Regions from separate parts of the Lysinibacillus pakistanensis genome, predicted to be linked through region 3. Evidence: riboswitches for the same ligand, from Rfam matches in the RefSeq annotation. Region 3 holds a riboswitch; each other region holds the start of a gene.
The links. Region 3 has a riboswitch for thiamine pyrophosphate ahead of thiT (energy-coupled thiamine transporter ThiT). Riboswitches for the same ligand answer to the same signal wherever they lie in the genome.
Positions count from the first base shown of each region.

Region 1 (3,841 bases), 1.7 Mb from region 3:
GGATGCTCTCTTAACAAGACATCGTGTTGCGTCAAACAAGCCTGAGAGCATGTTTAGTACTTTTACCATTCCCATCTCTGGCATTTCTTCTGGAGATGGGAATAAGAAGAGACCAGCACCACGAGAGAAAGCGAACATCTCTCTATACATTGCATATATACTAAATACGCAATTGTTTAATGTTTCCGCATCCCTTCTTGATATACTTGGGATACCACTAGTTCCTGTACTTCGCATTTCAAATTCAATATTCTCTAAAGATGTTGATAGTAATAAATGAGAGTCAGGTCTTTTAAAGCTTGTTACTGGGATAAGTGGGATTTTTTGTATATCATCTAAACTTTGTACATCTGCAGGTGTAACACCGCTATCCTCGCATAGCATTCGATAAAAGCTATTGTTTTCATAATGATATTTAAAATTTTGGGAGATTAAATAACCCTTTAATTCATTAACTTTTTCTTCATCCCACTGAAATAACTGTTGAGTTGACCCAATGACTGCTGTAACTGGATTAATACCTAATTCTTTTAAATTTTCCATTGCTGCTTGAATAGTTACCATTTCATTTCCTCTCCTTTTTAATATCAATTTCTCTCGGATTCTCGGCTTTTGATTGCCTAATAAAGAACCAATAGTAAGCCGTTACACAGGAATTATTAAAGGAACATCAACCATATACCAATCACTAATTATTACAAATTTTGTAATATAGTTGACATAAAAAGATTAACATAAGAACAAATGATGTAACCCCTAATTCAATACAAGAAAAAAAGTAAATTCCACAAAAAAACTTGTGGAATTTACAAATTGAACACTACATTATTATTGCAAAATACTTATCATTTAGTAGTTTAAGAATAAACCATTGGTCCACTTTTTCGTGTAATCCTAACTATTAGCAAACCATTTTTCTTTGTGATAGACTGTACTATATTTGATAGAAAAGGGGGTATTCGATGACCCAGCAGAAGTCTAATAAGGCGGCTTTGTATATTTTAATGTTTAATATGTTTATCGTAATGGGGAGTATTGGGATTATTATTCCTGTAATGCCCGAGTATTTAAGAATATTTGGTGCTGCGGGACAAGTTCTAGGTATGCTTATTGCAACGTTCGCCTTCGCTCAATTCGTTTTTTCTCCAATTGCTGGGAATCTTTCGGATCAGTATGGTCGAAAAAATCTTATTATTTTCGGACTTATACTAACTGGACTTGCTCAAATCGGCTTTGGACTTTCTACAGAAGTGTGGATGCTCTTCTTAGCACGCTTTTTAGGTGGCCTTGGATCAGCCTTTGTTGCACCTCCTATTATGGCATTTGTCGCAGATGTTACAACATATGAAGAACGAGGAAAAGGGATGGGGATGCTTGGTGCTGCCATGTCTCTTGGCTTTATGATAGGACCCGGTATTGGTGGTTTCTTATCACATGTTAGCTTACATTTTCCATTTTATACAGCTGGAGCTGCGGCTATTTTGGCTTCTATTTTATCGTTCTTTTTATTACCATCTACCAAACCAAACGCAGCACAAAAAATGCATAAGCAAGACAATCTCGCGAAACAAATGGTACGTTCAGTACATATGCCTTACTTTGTTATGCTCATTATTATGATGGTATTCTCGTTCGGAATTGCTAATTTCCAAACAACTTTATCATTATTTGTTACAGAAAAGTTTCATTATACACCTGGGGATATTGCTATTATTCTAGTGGTGGGTGGTGCTTTTGGTGTAGTTGTACAAATGTTTGTCATTACACCACTCTTTAATCGCTACGGTGAAATGAAGGTCGTATTAGTCAATTTATTTATAGCAGCCATATCTATCTACTTAATATTATTTGTATCTGGGTTTGCCCTTATTTTAGTTGTTGCGACAATCTTCTCGACAGCCACAACATTAATTCGTCCTGCTGTTAACACACTGATCTCCAAGCTTGCTGAAAATGAGCAAGGATTTGCAGCAGGTCTGAATAATGCTTATATGAGTCTTGGGAATATGATTGGTCCAGCATTGGCAGGTATTTTATTTGATTGGAATATGAATAGCCCTTATATATTTGGTGCTATTATTTTGATGGCTTGCTTCTTCCTTGCCCTTATCTGGACAATGAAAAAAGCGCCGCATCTTATGCAGCCCAATTCTAAATAACCTGAAAAGTTATTGACTATTATTAGTAGTATGATACATTTATGTTGTTACAATACTAAACAGAAATTGAATAATTATTACCACTAGGGGAGTCTTTAAAAGGCTGAGACGTATATTTCTATATACGGACCCTTTGAACCTGATCTAGTTCATACTAGCGGAGGGAAGTGGCGACATCTTGCTTTTTGAAATGTAAATGCAAGGCCGCTTCCTATTGTTTTCAGGGAGCGGCCTTTTTGTGCTCGCCAGTTTAGCGGCGATAACTATTCATTTTATATTTCAAGGGAGTGTAACTTATGTCAGTTCGAAAATTAACAATCATGGCCTTATTAGTGGCAATTGCCATAGCAGGTTCTACCTTCGTTTCAATTCCAACAGGGATTGCGCGCGCATATCCGATACAACATGCCATCAATGTCATCGGTGCCATTCTACTCGGACCAATACCAACTGTTATCATTGCTCTTGTTACAGCGATTATTCGTATTCTAACAGGGACAGGCTCCCTATTAGCCATTCCTGGCAGTGTCATTGGCGCATTTTGTGCAGCACTGGCTTATAAATACAGTGGTATGCCTTGGCTAGCAGGTGTTGGTGAAATAGTAGGAACTGGGATTATCGCCTCCCTCATTGCAGTACCATATGCATATATCTTAATGGGGACATCCGTAGCAGCAATGTTTTTCATGCCTGCCTTTTTAACCTCTAGTATTATTGGTGCTATTTTTGGTGTGGCAATTGCTAGTAGTTTACGAAATACTGCACTTATTAAAAATTTTCGTTAAATTTTCCAGAGTAAGGATTCCCTCCTGTCCATTTTTGAGCAGGGGGTTTCCCTTTGAACTAGAGCTTCTTCCTTTTCACTATTAAAACGCAAAAACAGTGCAAAATAAACATTTATTTTGCACTGTCATTTAATCCAAATTATCTTTTCTTCATGCCCTTTAATAGCTGAGCAACATTTGTATCCTCTGCCTGTGTGGTTTTATTTTCAACAAGCTGCTCTTTTTTCTTCGACTTAGTAAAGAAGCTCCAACCAAAGCGTCGGATTGTAATATCGATGAAGAACAATAGCATACCTGCTAATATAAGCCATGTTGCTATATTTTGACGATCTGCGCCTTTCTTCGTAAATTCACGAAATACCTCCTTCGGTTCTTTCAAAACAGAGCCGCCCGTTTGCTTTGTCAGTTCTTCCACCAGCTTATCATTTACAGGTCGTAACTCATATTCAGCACTATAAGGTACACTTATACCCGCTTGAAAAATAGCTTGATCTTCATCAGCGATACGGAAGAAAATTAACCCTGGCTCCGCTTGCACAACTGCCCGAATCTGTGAGGCTGAAATAGCCTCAAGCTGTGTTTCAAGTTCTTCTCCTGCTTCATTGACAGCTACAACATCTAAAAAAGCTGCTTCATTGGTAGGATCTGTAATAACAAATGAACCATCCGATTCTAAACGTACGTCGTAGGCAACATCATTATAGCTTGGGAGCATTTGTGAAATAAGCGTTTGCCAAAATGTTCCCCAATCCTGCCATCTTGCCCAGTCACCTGTCCATTTACCTGTCGAATCAGAAGTAAAGGCAAATGTCTTACCAAGGCCATATTGCCACTGCGCTAGTACTGGATCCTCTTTCTCGCTTTCAGCAATGACAGAGGCCCCCTGCTTTGCTGTTG
Region 1 is NZ_CP126101.1:1,012,460-1,016,300, reverse strand. It holds gene QNH24_RS04740 (LuxE/PaaK family acyltransferase) at 1-564, opposite strand, end outside; gene QNH24_RS04735 (MFS transporter) at 963-2,159, shown strand; TPP riboswitch at 2,235-2,342, shown strand; gene thiW (energy coupling factor transporter S component ThiW) at 2,456-2,944, shown strand; gene QNH24_RS04725 (VWA domain-containing protein) at 3,084-3,841, opposite strand, start outside.
Region 1: it holds a riboswitch for thiamine pyrophosphate, as region 3 does, so the genes downstream of both, thiW (energy coupling factor transporter S component ThiW) here and thiT (energy-coupled thiamine transporter ThiT) in region 3, are expected to answer to the same signal.

Region 2 (3,841 bases), 990 kb from region 3:
GAGAGGTATGAGCAGCCAGTTAAAAACCTGATAACCACTCACTGTATCTTGATTTACAGAAGGAGCTTACGACAATACTGAAAACCAATTATGTAACGTATATCAACGTATTCAAGGGAACATCTGGAACAATCGATGGTACTGGTGGATGCAGGAGATTTAAATAGTAAGGAAACCTATCAAATTGGAGATATTATAGAGGATATACCGTATGAAAGTGTTGTAAAAACAATTTCTAATAATGAGGATGGCTTTAGTGAGTAGGTGAGCATGGCAAAGGCTTTTCAATTGTCGCAGAAGAAGTGAAAAAGCTGGCAGAGATGACAAAGCTGTCGGCAGAAGATATTCGTCAGCATATATATGAATTTAAAATCGTGACAGAAACGGTTTTAAAAGAAATGGACCATAGTACTGTTGAAGTTAAAGTGGGGGTCCATTAGGTAATGGCCATTAGTGAAGAGTTAGATCATTTGTTTGAAGCAGTAAAAGTAGTTGAGGAAGATGTACAAAATGTTTTTGAGGTTACAAACACAATGTCTAAAAACACGAACATTGTCTTAACAGCATTAGAGCAAACGAATGAGGTCACTGAGGCTGTTCTGTTAGAAACAAAGGAAGTAGCCGATGCATCAAAGTTACAAGAATCAACATTGAGCCAGCTAAGTAGTACGATTCATGAATTAACGGAGTAGGTAAAGCGTTTAGAGTTTATGAAGCAAAAATATAAACTCTGAAGGAAAAAATAGTGATGAAGCTTCCATCTCTTAGCAATATCTGTTACACTAGCATCAAACTTAATAGCATTGACTAGGGGAGTCTGATGAGTCAGGCTGAGAGGGAAACGCATAGAGGTTTCTTGACCCTTTGGACCTGATCTGGCTCATACCAGCGTGGGAAAGTTAAGAAATTATTGCGTGCTCTTTACAATGCGATAATTATACCTTTTACAATCATAGCCGGATCCAAAATTTTTTGGATTCGGTTTTTATTTTTATTGGGGTGAGCTAGATTCGGTCCTTGTATGAATTTTCTATAAGGGAGAGAAGTAGGTCATGACAACAGTTAGCGAAAAGAACATTACGATTATGTCGAGCTTTGAGGGTAGTAAAAAGGTTTATGTAGAGGGTTCGAGACCGGATATTTTGGTGCCGATGCGTGAAATTGCATTAAGTCCAACGACTGGAAGCTTTGGAGAAGAGAAAAATGCTCCAGTTCGTGTGTATGATACGAGCGGTCCATATACTGACCCTGCCTATAAGGTAGATATTACTAGGGGCTTACCAGCGTTGCGAAGTGAATGGATTAGAGAGCGAGGGGATGTTGAGGAGTATATAGGGCGAACTATTAAACCGGAGGATAATGGCTTCCGTAATGCTGATGATCCACGTATTCAAGAAAACGTTTTTCCTGAGCTATCTAGGAAACCTATACGTGCGAAAAAGGGGAGAAATATCACACAGCTTCATTATGCACGAAAGGGAATTATAACACCGGAAATGGAGTTTGTAGCGATTCGTGAAAATATGGAACCTGAATTTGTTCGCTCTGAAATTGCAGCGGGGCGTGCGATTATGCCTTCTAATATTAATCATCCTGAGGCTGAGCCAATGATTATAGGACGTAGCTTCCATGTGAAAATTAATGCTAATATTGGGAATTCAGCAGTATCATCTTCTATTGCAGAAGAGGTGGAGAAAATGACTTGGGCAACACGCTGGGGTGCTGATAATATTATGGATTTATCGACTGGTAAGCACATTCATACGACGCGTGAATGGATTATCCGTAATGCTGCGGTGCCAGTTGGAACAGTGCCAATTTACCAAGCACTTGAAAAGGTAAACGGTGTAGCTGAGGATTTAACATGGGAGGTGTATCGTGATACGTTAATCGAGCAGGCAGAGCAAGGCGTTGACTACTTCACGATTCATGCAGGCGTACTGTTGCGTTATGTGCCACTTACAGCAAATCGTGTGACAGGCATTGTGTCACGCGGAGGTTCAATTATGGCGCAATGGTGCTTATATCATCATCAAGAGAACTTTTTATATACACATTTTGAAGAAATCTGTGAAATCATGAAAACATATGATGTTGCCTTCTCGTTAGGGGATGGCTTACGTCCTGGATCGATTGCAGATGCTAATGACGAGGCACAGTTTGCAGAGCTTGAAACGTTAGGAGAATTAACACAGATTGCCTGGAAGCATGATGTACAGGTGATGGTGGAGGGGCCAGGCCACGTGCCGATGCATTTGATTAAAGAAAATATGGACAAGCAATTAGAGGTGTGCAAGGAGGCTCCGTTCTATACTTTAGGACCACTGACAACAGATATTGCCCCTGGCTATGATCATATTACATCTGCTATTGGTGCGGCAATGATAGGTTGGTTTGGTACGGCAATGCTATGCTACGTGACACCAAAAGAGCATCTAGGCTTACCAAATCGAGAGGATGTTCGTGTAGGGGTGATTACGTATAAAATTGCTGCACACGCGGCTGATTTAGCGAAGGGGCATCCGGGAGCACAGCAGCGAGATGATGCACTTTCAAAGGCACGTTTTGAATTCCGTTGGCGCGATCAATTCAACCTGTCTTTAGATCCAGAGCGTGCAGTTGAATACCATGATGAAACATTACCAGCAGAGGGGGCAAAAACTGCGCACTTCTGTTCAATGTGTGGGCCTAAGTTCTGTAGTATGAGAATCTCACAGGATATTCGTAATTATGCAAAAGAAAAGGATTTAAATACGACAGAGGCAATTCATCAAGGGATGCAGGAAAAGGCTGAGGAATTTAAGAAAGCAGGCAGTCAGATTTATCAATAATATTGTAATGAAGGTTTGTGTCTATTTAGGCACAAACCTTTTTCGTTGAATAAAAAACTCCATGTGAAGTGTTGCTCACATGGAGTTAAAGTTGGATTTGGATATCAATAATAGGTGGAAAAATTAAACGTTAGATGGTTGTTTCACGTATGGATTAGAAAGATCCATACCTTCTAAAGAAAGACCCATTGCTTTTGCTACACCCTCACCATATGCTGGATCAGCTAAATAGCAGTGAAGAATATGGCGACGTTTGATGAACTCTTCAACAGGTGCCATATCATTTGCTGTATTTTCGAATAGGCGTTGTTGTTCTTCTGCAGTCATAAGACGGAATAGTTTACCTGGTTGCTCGAAGTAGTTGTTATCATCTTCACGGAAGTCATGGATACCTGCGTTACCATCAATGCGTAATTCAGGCTCTTTATAGTCTAAGTTATGCTCCCATTCGCCGTAGCTATTTGGTTCATAGCCTAAAGTTGAACCAAGGTTGCCGTCAAAACGTATAGCGCCATCACGATGGAAAGTACGGAATGGACATTTTGGAGCGTTTACTGGAAGCATATAATGATTTACACCTAGGCGGTAGCGTTGTGCATCTGCATAAGCAAAGATTCGTCCTTGCAACATTTTATCTGGTGAGAAGCTAATACCAGGAACAATGTTTGATGGAGCGAATGCAGCTTGCTCAACCTCAGCGAAATAGTTGTCTGGGTTTTTATTTAATTCGAATTCACCGACAGGAATTAATGGGAAATCTTTTTTATACCATACTTTCGTTAAATCAAATGGGTTATATGGTAGTTCACGAGCTTGTTCTTCAGTCATTACCTGAATGTACATTTTCCATTTAGGGAAATCACCTTGCTCAATAGCACCGTATAAATCACGTTGTGAAGATTCACGGTCTTTACCGACTACTTCCTCTGCTTCAGCACCTGTTAAATTTTTAATGCCTTGCTCTGTGCGGAAGTGGAATTTTACCCATACACGCTCATTTTCAGCATTGA
Region 2 is NZ_CP126101.1:250,062-253,902, forward strand. It holds gene QNH24_RS01180 (hypothetical protein) at 136-264, shown strand; partial or broken gene QNH24_RS01185 (methyl-accepting chemotaxis protein) at 276-440, shown strand; gene QNH24_RS01190 (hypothetical protein) at 444-692, shown strand; TPP riboswitch at 800-914, shown strand; gene thiC (phosphomethylpyrimidine synthase ThiC) at 1,053-2,831, shown strand; gene QNH24_RS01200 (catalase) at 2,955-3,841, opposite strand, start outside.
Region 2: it holds a riboswitch for thiamine pyrophosphate, as region 3 does, so the genes downstream of both, thiC (phosphomethylpyrimidine synthase ThiC) here and thiT (energy-coupled thiamine transporter ThiT) in region 3, are expected to answer to the same signal.

Region 3 (3,841 bases):
TACAGTGCTGTACAACTTTATCAAGATGCATTGATGTTTGTTCTTTTAAAATATCAGTAGCAAACTTAGCTGTAGGAGAAGATGCGATAAGTAAATCGTAAAAATCTGTCATAATAGCTACAGACTGACCTAGTAATGATGCAAGCGTATCAATCATATCGCTTAGACGACCACGTGTTAAGGAAACCTGTGTTAACGCATTATAAATACGTTTAGAGCGTTCGTTTTGAGTAAATAATTTTGCATTTTCAATCGCAATTGAGGATTGGTTTGCAAATGCTTGTAACATCGTTAAATCGCTATTTTCAAACTGTGTATCTCCTGAAAAATTGACGATTGTTAATACCCCTATGCATGAGTTACTTTTATCAAGAAGTGGAGCACAAACAGCACTTTTGGGGTAAGAAAAATTACCAACTGCTTTTGTATAGTTTTCTTCATACTGTGGAAATAAATCCGCCATGCTTTCTGTAACATCGCTGCTAGAGTGGAATCTAAACGCTTGTTTTTGGGAAAATACCTTTCCAGTCATCCCTTCATTGGAGGCAAGGTGAATCTTTTTTAAATAAGCCAGGTCATAGCCAATGGCATGCTTGGCTACAAGACGATTAGTTTCTGTATTCAACATAAACAATACCCCTGCATCAGCACCTTCAATTACATGCAGCACCTCACTCATCAGTTTTTCTAATACTTGGTTAATATCGAGTGTTGAAGTTAGGACCTGTGCTGCATTAACCAAGCTCATTAATTGTTTTTCGCTATTTATTTTAAACAACCCCTCATCTGTAGTGCTAAACCCTATTTTAATATAAATCTGCTATACCAAGTATAAGAATACAGTTATGAAGGCAAAAAAAGAATCTGCAATAAAAAAAGTAAGCGTTTCAAATCCTAAGGGATTGGATTGACGCTTACCAGTAAAAGAGAGCAGATTTTTAATTTAGATATTTACCTTAAAATGAGTTTAGATTATTTTTTATAGCTGTCTTTGGAAGAATAAGGGGCTCCTTTCTTCGCAGCAATTACCTTTTTTACAATGGGTATAACGATAGGTGCTAATTTTACGGCGGTTTTGACAACTTTAGATACTTTCATAAAATAACAGCTCCTTTTACTATTAGTTCTACCTTTTTATGTTAGAAATGAAACATTAACGAATAACACGAACCGCTTGCACGATATTCCAAATAACAATCCCTAGTGAGACGAGTAAGTAAATGGCAAATGATGCAAACCAAACGATTATAAATGTATTACTACCTGATTCTGGGTCAAAAGTGTTAAAGGATATAGTTGAGAAGACAAAAACAGCAAAGAAGATGATACCAAATACAACTGGGATTAAATGCGAAATAAGTGCTCGAATAGAGTGTCTTTTTACGTCACTATCTTTAGAAACAAAGTAAACAATTAACGGCACAATAAAGGGTGCGAAAAAAACGCTAAGATAACTAAAGGCAGATAAAATTTTTTGGTTCTCCATAGTTGTACCTCCTTTTTTAATATTTACGCATGAAAAACAGCAAAGTTTCAAAAAATATTGTGAAATTAGAGTTGTAATCATATCCGTATTTGCGTACAATGAGGTTGTTCAAATAAAAAAGATGTAACGACCACAAGGGGAGCTGATGATGTCAGCTGAGACTAGGCACGTAATGCCTTAACTCTTTGAACCTGTAAGTTAACACTTGCGTAGGGATGTGGATAGAAACCGACACTTGTACGATGTGAGGCTCTGTCCTGGCATTGTTTTTTTTTTGCCAGATAGAGTCAAAAAGTAATTTGATTTCTATTCCTGCTCTTGTATCCTACATCGGAACAAAGGAGAGAATAAAATGGACAAAAAAAGACTTTTAATGCTTGTGGAGATTGCGATATTTGCAGCAATTGGTCTTGTGCTAGATCAGATTTCCTTTAAAGTATGGGCACAAGGTGGCTCTGTTAGTCTAGTGATGGTACCAATAATTTTAATAGCCTTCCGTTGGGGGCTTTTGCCTGGACTGACAACGGGCTTTCTTATTGGTGTTATGCAAACAATGTTTGGTCCTACAATTGTACATTGGCTTCAGGGCTTACTCGATTATGGCGTTGCCTTTACGGTAGTCGGCTTGGTCGCAATTGTACGTCGACCAGTGCTTGAGGCTGCAAATAATCTAAACAAAACGAAAATGGCGCTATATATTATTGTAGGAACTGTATTGGCAGGTTTTTTACGCTATGCAGCACATACCGTTGCTGGCGCAGTATTTTTCTCAGAGTATGCTGGCGATCAAAATGCATGGATTTATTCAATCATTTATAATGGAACATATATGCTACCAGCAACAGTTTTAACTGCCATTGTCGGTGTTCTATTATTTACAGCAGCACCACAATTAATGCAACGAAAATCATAAATACTCTACCCTTCACAGTAGTGGAGGGTTTTTTGTATCGTATTTAGGATTTGGCTATTATAAGTTTTACTCGCTGTAGAAATATTGTTACATTTCAGCACTTTGCAATTTATGAGGGCATACAATATTTAAAGCGTTTAGCGTTTTATGTCAAACAAGTTATGTTATATTAAAGTGTAGATATTAGATGAAAGGGACGTTATAAATGATTGTAAAAACACAAGAAGAGATTGAAGCCTTTAAAAAAATCGGTCGTATTTGTGCCGAAATTCGTGAAGCAATGAAGGCTGCGACAAAACCTGGTGTAACAACACTTGAACTCGATGAAATTGCCGGTCGTATGTTTTCTGAGGCAGGTGCAATTTCTGGACCTAAAGGAGAATATGACTTCCCAGGATATACATGTATCAGTGTCAACGAGGAAGTAGCTCACGGTATTCCCGGAAAACGCGTAATTCAAGAGGGAGACATTGTCAATATTGATGTATCTGGTTCATTAAATGGCTACTTTGCAGATACTGGAATTTCATTTGTCGTGGGTGCAGGCTATGAGGATAAAGAAAAACTATGTCGTGTGGCAAAAAGTGCCTTCGATCGTGCAATGACAAAAGTAAAAGCTGGGTCAAAATTAAATCAAATTGGAAAAGCTGTTGAGCGAGAAGCATATGCCAATGACTTAACGGTGATTATGAACTTAACAGGTCATGGCTTAGGTCGTTCCTTACATGATGAGCCAAATCATATTTTAAACTATTATGATGCATGGGATTCTACCATTATGAAAGAGGGCATGGTACTTGCGGTTGAGCCTTTTATCTCGGCAAAGGCAGAGCATATTGTTGAAGCTGGTGATGGCTGGACATTTGTTACACCAGATAAATCACTAGTTGCCCAAATCGAACATTCGATCATTGTGACAAAAGACAAACCAATTATTCTAACTTCATTAGATGAGGCATAATAAAAATCCTGCTACCCAATTATTTTTGGGGGGCAGGATTTTTTTTTATGAAAAGTATACCGACTAATAGTACACCACATAAAAATAAAGCAGCTGTTGTTACAAGTAGCTCTTCAAAACCATTATGTAACGCGATTCCAATATAAGCCCAAATAAAAACAGATGGATACATAATATCGAAATGATGGAAGCGCATATGTAATGCGATGGCAACACCAACTGTCAATAAAATGACTGCCCATAGAGGATTGCTAAGACCAAAGCCGTTCCATCCATAAGCTGTTAATGTAAAGCTTGTATCTGTCATCAACATAAATGTCGACCATGCATAGTAAATAGAGAAAGGGATGCGTCCTGTCAATGACTTGTCGCAAAGAGGATATGTATTGTACAGCGAAAACAAACAGAAGACTAAAAGTAATGTACTGCCAAGAGATGCGATAAATAACTCCTGATGCCACACGATTACCGTGGAAATCTG
Region 3 is NZ_CP126101.1:4,514,460-4,518,300, reverse strand. It holds gene QNH24_RS22590 (helix-turn-helix domain-containing protein) at 1-778, opposite strand, end outside; gene QNH24_RS22585 (hypothetical protein) at 973-1,098, opposite strand; gene QNH24_RS22580 (magnetosome magnetite crystal formation protein family) at 1,154-1,486, opposite strand; TPP riboswitch at 1,612-1,719, shown strand; gene thiT (energy-coupled thiamine transporter ThiT) at 1,839-2,399, shown strand; gene map (type I methionyl aminopeptidase) at 2,605-3,360, shown strand; gene QNH24_RS22565 (TspO-related membrane protein) at 3,380-3,841, opposite strand, start outside.

Region 4 (3,841 bases), 1.8 Mb from region 3:
TCATCACTGGTATTTCTCCGTTAATGTATCCATTGTAATACCGGATGGTTGATATAAAATTTTCACTTGTGTAATAACATTGATGGCACCAAGCTCTATCATCTTAATATTCATTCGTTCAATAATTTGTAATAACGTTGTCAGCTCACCCTCCATTGTTGTTTCTAAAGGGTGCACCTCATATTTCACGCCTGAGGCATCAATAATAGCAATGGCCGCATCAACAAATGGAATAACATCTTCATATTTTTCTGTTTTCGGAATAATTTGCACACTGATTAATGAGTTTGCCATGTTACTTCGTCTCCTTTTTCGGTAAAAAGTCGTTTGTAAATGCTTGTTCTGCGTTAAATTCGCCCTCTAAAACGTTGTTGCTAGTCATCCACTTCGCATAGTTTTCCCAGACAGCTAGCTTTTGCTCGCCCCATTGAGCAGCGTCATCCTGATATTTATCTGCCAGCCACTCCTGACTTTTATGCACAAGATCTTTATCTAAATCAGGTACTGCCTCAAGTAAAACATCTGCCGCCTCACTTGGATTACTGATCGCGTATTCATAGCCCTTTGCCACGGCAGCGACAAATGCTTCAACGGTCTTTGGATCATCCTTAATCATTTTTTCATTTGTAGCAAGAACGGGTGTATAATAATCCAGTTGGTCACTATAATCTGTTAAATACAGCATGTTCAGTTTTTCACCACGAAGCTCAGCTTCAATCCCAGTCCAAGCATAATAAATCCATGCAAAATCAATATCTTTTTTCATCATTGTAAAGAAATCTATATCACCAGCATTAATAATATCTAATTTATTAATATCCGCATTTTCAGTTTGCATTAATGATTGTAGTACGGCCTGCTCTAATGGAGCTCCCCAGCCGCCATATGTTTTCCCTTCAAATTTCTTCGGTGATGTAATGCCTTTAGAAGCTATTGAGGCAAAGCCAGAAGTATTATGCTGAATAATCGCTGCAATCGATACTAGAGGTACACCCTGTACACGAGCCTGTGTAATTCCCTCCTGATAGCTTACGCCAAATTGTGCCTTGCCAGATGCTACAAGCTGATCCGCTCCTGCGTCACCAGGTTGTAATATATCAACATCTAAGCCCTGCTCTTCAAAATAACCTAATTTCTTAGCAACATATAACCCTGTATGATTTGTATTTGGTGCCCAATCGAGTACAACAGATATCTTTTTCAATGCATGCTCATCCTTGTTGGCATCCTTTTTTTCGCTACAGCCCGCTAATGTTAAAAGGGTAGCCATAAGAACCAATAACCATTTTTTCATGCTGATTCCTCCCAGTAAATAGTGTGAAAGTGTTCATGAATGAATGTTTTAACCAGAAGAAAGCGTATTTATGGATTGTCTGCACCCAAGACATGTACATTTAACAAAAAAACGCCCAGGATTTCTCCCAGACGTTGTCAATCAATATCAAAAATTTACTTTTTTTGAATAGATGTTCCCTACGCTGGTACGAGCCAAATCAGGTTCAAAGGGTCAGCGTCTAACGGACACAATCTCAGCTGGCAACTACCAGCCCCCCTACATTCTTTCCATATGAACTTTTCGATGATTATTATACCCATATCTCACTGCAAATGACAAGGCACTATTTAATAATAACGCTGTAAAAATATTTTAATTGCATCATCTTTCGCTTCATGAATTCCATCCTCCGTGAGATACTTTTCATTTAGCCCAAATACCTGTAATGTTCCTTCCTTTGTATAACGTGGTATTAAAAGAGCTAATGAAACATCTTTAAAGGCGTAAAGTGGTGTTAATGAACCATCTTCTTCGACTTGATATAATCTAAAGCGGTAATGTTCCTCTTTCGGTATCCATTCGTAAATAGCAAGATTATTTTGATAGGCTGTTAAAGTAAGGGCTTTTTTACCATCAAGTTTATGATAGGAGCCATCTACTAAATCAACATATCCTGTCTCTAAGCTATCTTCAGTTCTAAAGGAGGCATAGATTTTATGGTCAGTAAGTGCCACGTCATGTATGCCTTTCAAAGGTAAATCGTATTGTTTTTCTTTTTCCGTTCCAACATCATAGAGCGTAAAGCTGACCGTTTCTACTCCATCTTTTTTAAAGGCTCTTGGTAGGAGCAACTGATTGTCCTGATAAATTGGCTGACTTACTGCACTATTATCAAAGGCTTGTTTAAATTGTTTTACCTCGTTTGTACGCAAATTTGTTAAGCTATAAATGGTATGACCTGTCCTTGTGTCAGACATTTCTGTCAGTAGCGTATCATCTTCTAAACCCATAAAAGTTTCCGTAGAAAAGCCTTTGACCTCTAATGTTTCTCTATTTTTTACAAACACAGAATTCCTATCATCAGCCATCCAAGCAAGCCAATCTTCATTTACTAACATTTCTGAAATAGGGAATTCACTTGTTACTTCCGCTTTTTCAATATGTGTATCGAGTGCATAGGAATAAATGGTATTACCCTCGTAATAATAAAAGGAGTTCGTTGCATCATCAAAGACAGCTGTAGATAATGTATTAGCAGATCGACCAGGGATACTAACTTCTTCATAGGATTGTTCACTTATTTGCGAAATCATCAATTGTTCCTTTATTTCATCTATAAATGGATAACTTAGTAATGCTGTAAGTGCTAAAGCTGAAAATCCTACTGCTACGGGCTTCCACACATGTTTTTTTACAGGGGTTTGCTGTTGCTCAAATCTTACATGAGCAGCTTCTAAAATCTCTTCTTTTTTTTGGGGAGTTAATGCTAATTGATCTGGTATAGTAGCCTTTAATCGATTACGTAAATTCATTTCCATTATAAAATCCCTCCTTTTCTAATTGGATGCCTACTCGTTTTCTCCCTCTTGCTAGCCTTGTTTTCACTGTATTGACTGAACATTGTAAAATGGATGCGATATCGGTGATAGATAGTTCATCATAGTAATAAAGCCAAAGGACCTCTCGATATTTCGTTTCTAATGTTGTAATGCTATGAGCAATAACATCCATTTCCTCCTGCTTTAAAATTTGAGATTCCACTGAAGTAGAGGCTTCCTGCTTTTTAAAAAGATTAGTTAACTCTGTTTTCCGATATGTCCAGCTCTTAAAGTAATTGTGACACTCGTTGACGACCATACGGTATAAGTAAGTTTTGACACTAGAACGTCCTTCAAATTGCTCCATATGAATGTAATAGCGGATGAATACTTCCTGTACAATATCCTCTGCCCTTTCTTTACTTTTTACATATGTATAAGCTAGTCGAAGTAAGTAATGACCGTATAAATCCATAACCTCCCGTAAATGTATATCTCTTTGTTGTTTCTCCAAGCAATTCCCTCCCTTCATCAATTTGTATAAGTTAGACAAAGCACATTGCTCGTTGGTTTCATCTTTTCATTAATTTTATATTAATACCATTATTTATCTGGTACTGAACAACAATTAAAGAAGGGCACTAAATAACTAAAAAAGTCAATTTGCATCACATTTTTGTGGCAAATCGACTTTTTTTAGTGTCCTTCTCATTAAGAGATCAGCTTGGGTTTTGTTCTTTTTTTACTGTTAATACATGTGAAATCTGTCCATCAGTTGCAATATCTACCTTGAATGAGCCATTTGAATGACGATCTGCTCGCGTTAATGCTTGTACATCAATAACCTCTTGCACACCTTTTTCAGTTTCAATGATAACATGCTCCTCATCTGTAGCCTTGACTACTGCAACGATACGATGAGGGTTAGCTTTTAATTCAGTTAACACCTTTAAGCCCCGTTTTGCGCGACTTGCCATCTCAACTTCAGCTACATTCATTTTCTTAACAGCACCACGCTGCGTTACAA
Region 4 is NZ_CP126101.1:2,744,793-2,748,633, forward strand. It holds gene QNH24_RS13525 (ABC transporter permease) at 1-4, opposite strand, end outside; gene QNH24_RS13530 (thiamine-binding protein) at 4-294, opposite strand; gene QNH24_RS13535 (ABC transporter substrate-binding protein) at 296-1,294, opposite strand; TPP riboswitch at 1,454-1,564, opposite strand; gene QNH24_RS13540 (hypothetical protein) at 1,624-2,814, opposite strand; gene QNH24_RS13545 (sigma-70 family RNA polymerase sigma factor) at 2,795-3,328, opposite strand; gene parC (DNA topoisomerase IV subunit A) at 3,534-3,841, opposite strand, start outside.
Region 4: it holds a riboswitch for thiamine pyrophosphate, as region 3 does, so the genes downstream of both, QNH24_RS13535 (ABC transporter substrate-binding protein) here and thiT (energy-coupled thiamine transporter ThiT) in region 3, are expected to answer to the same signal.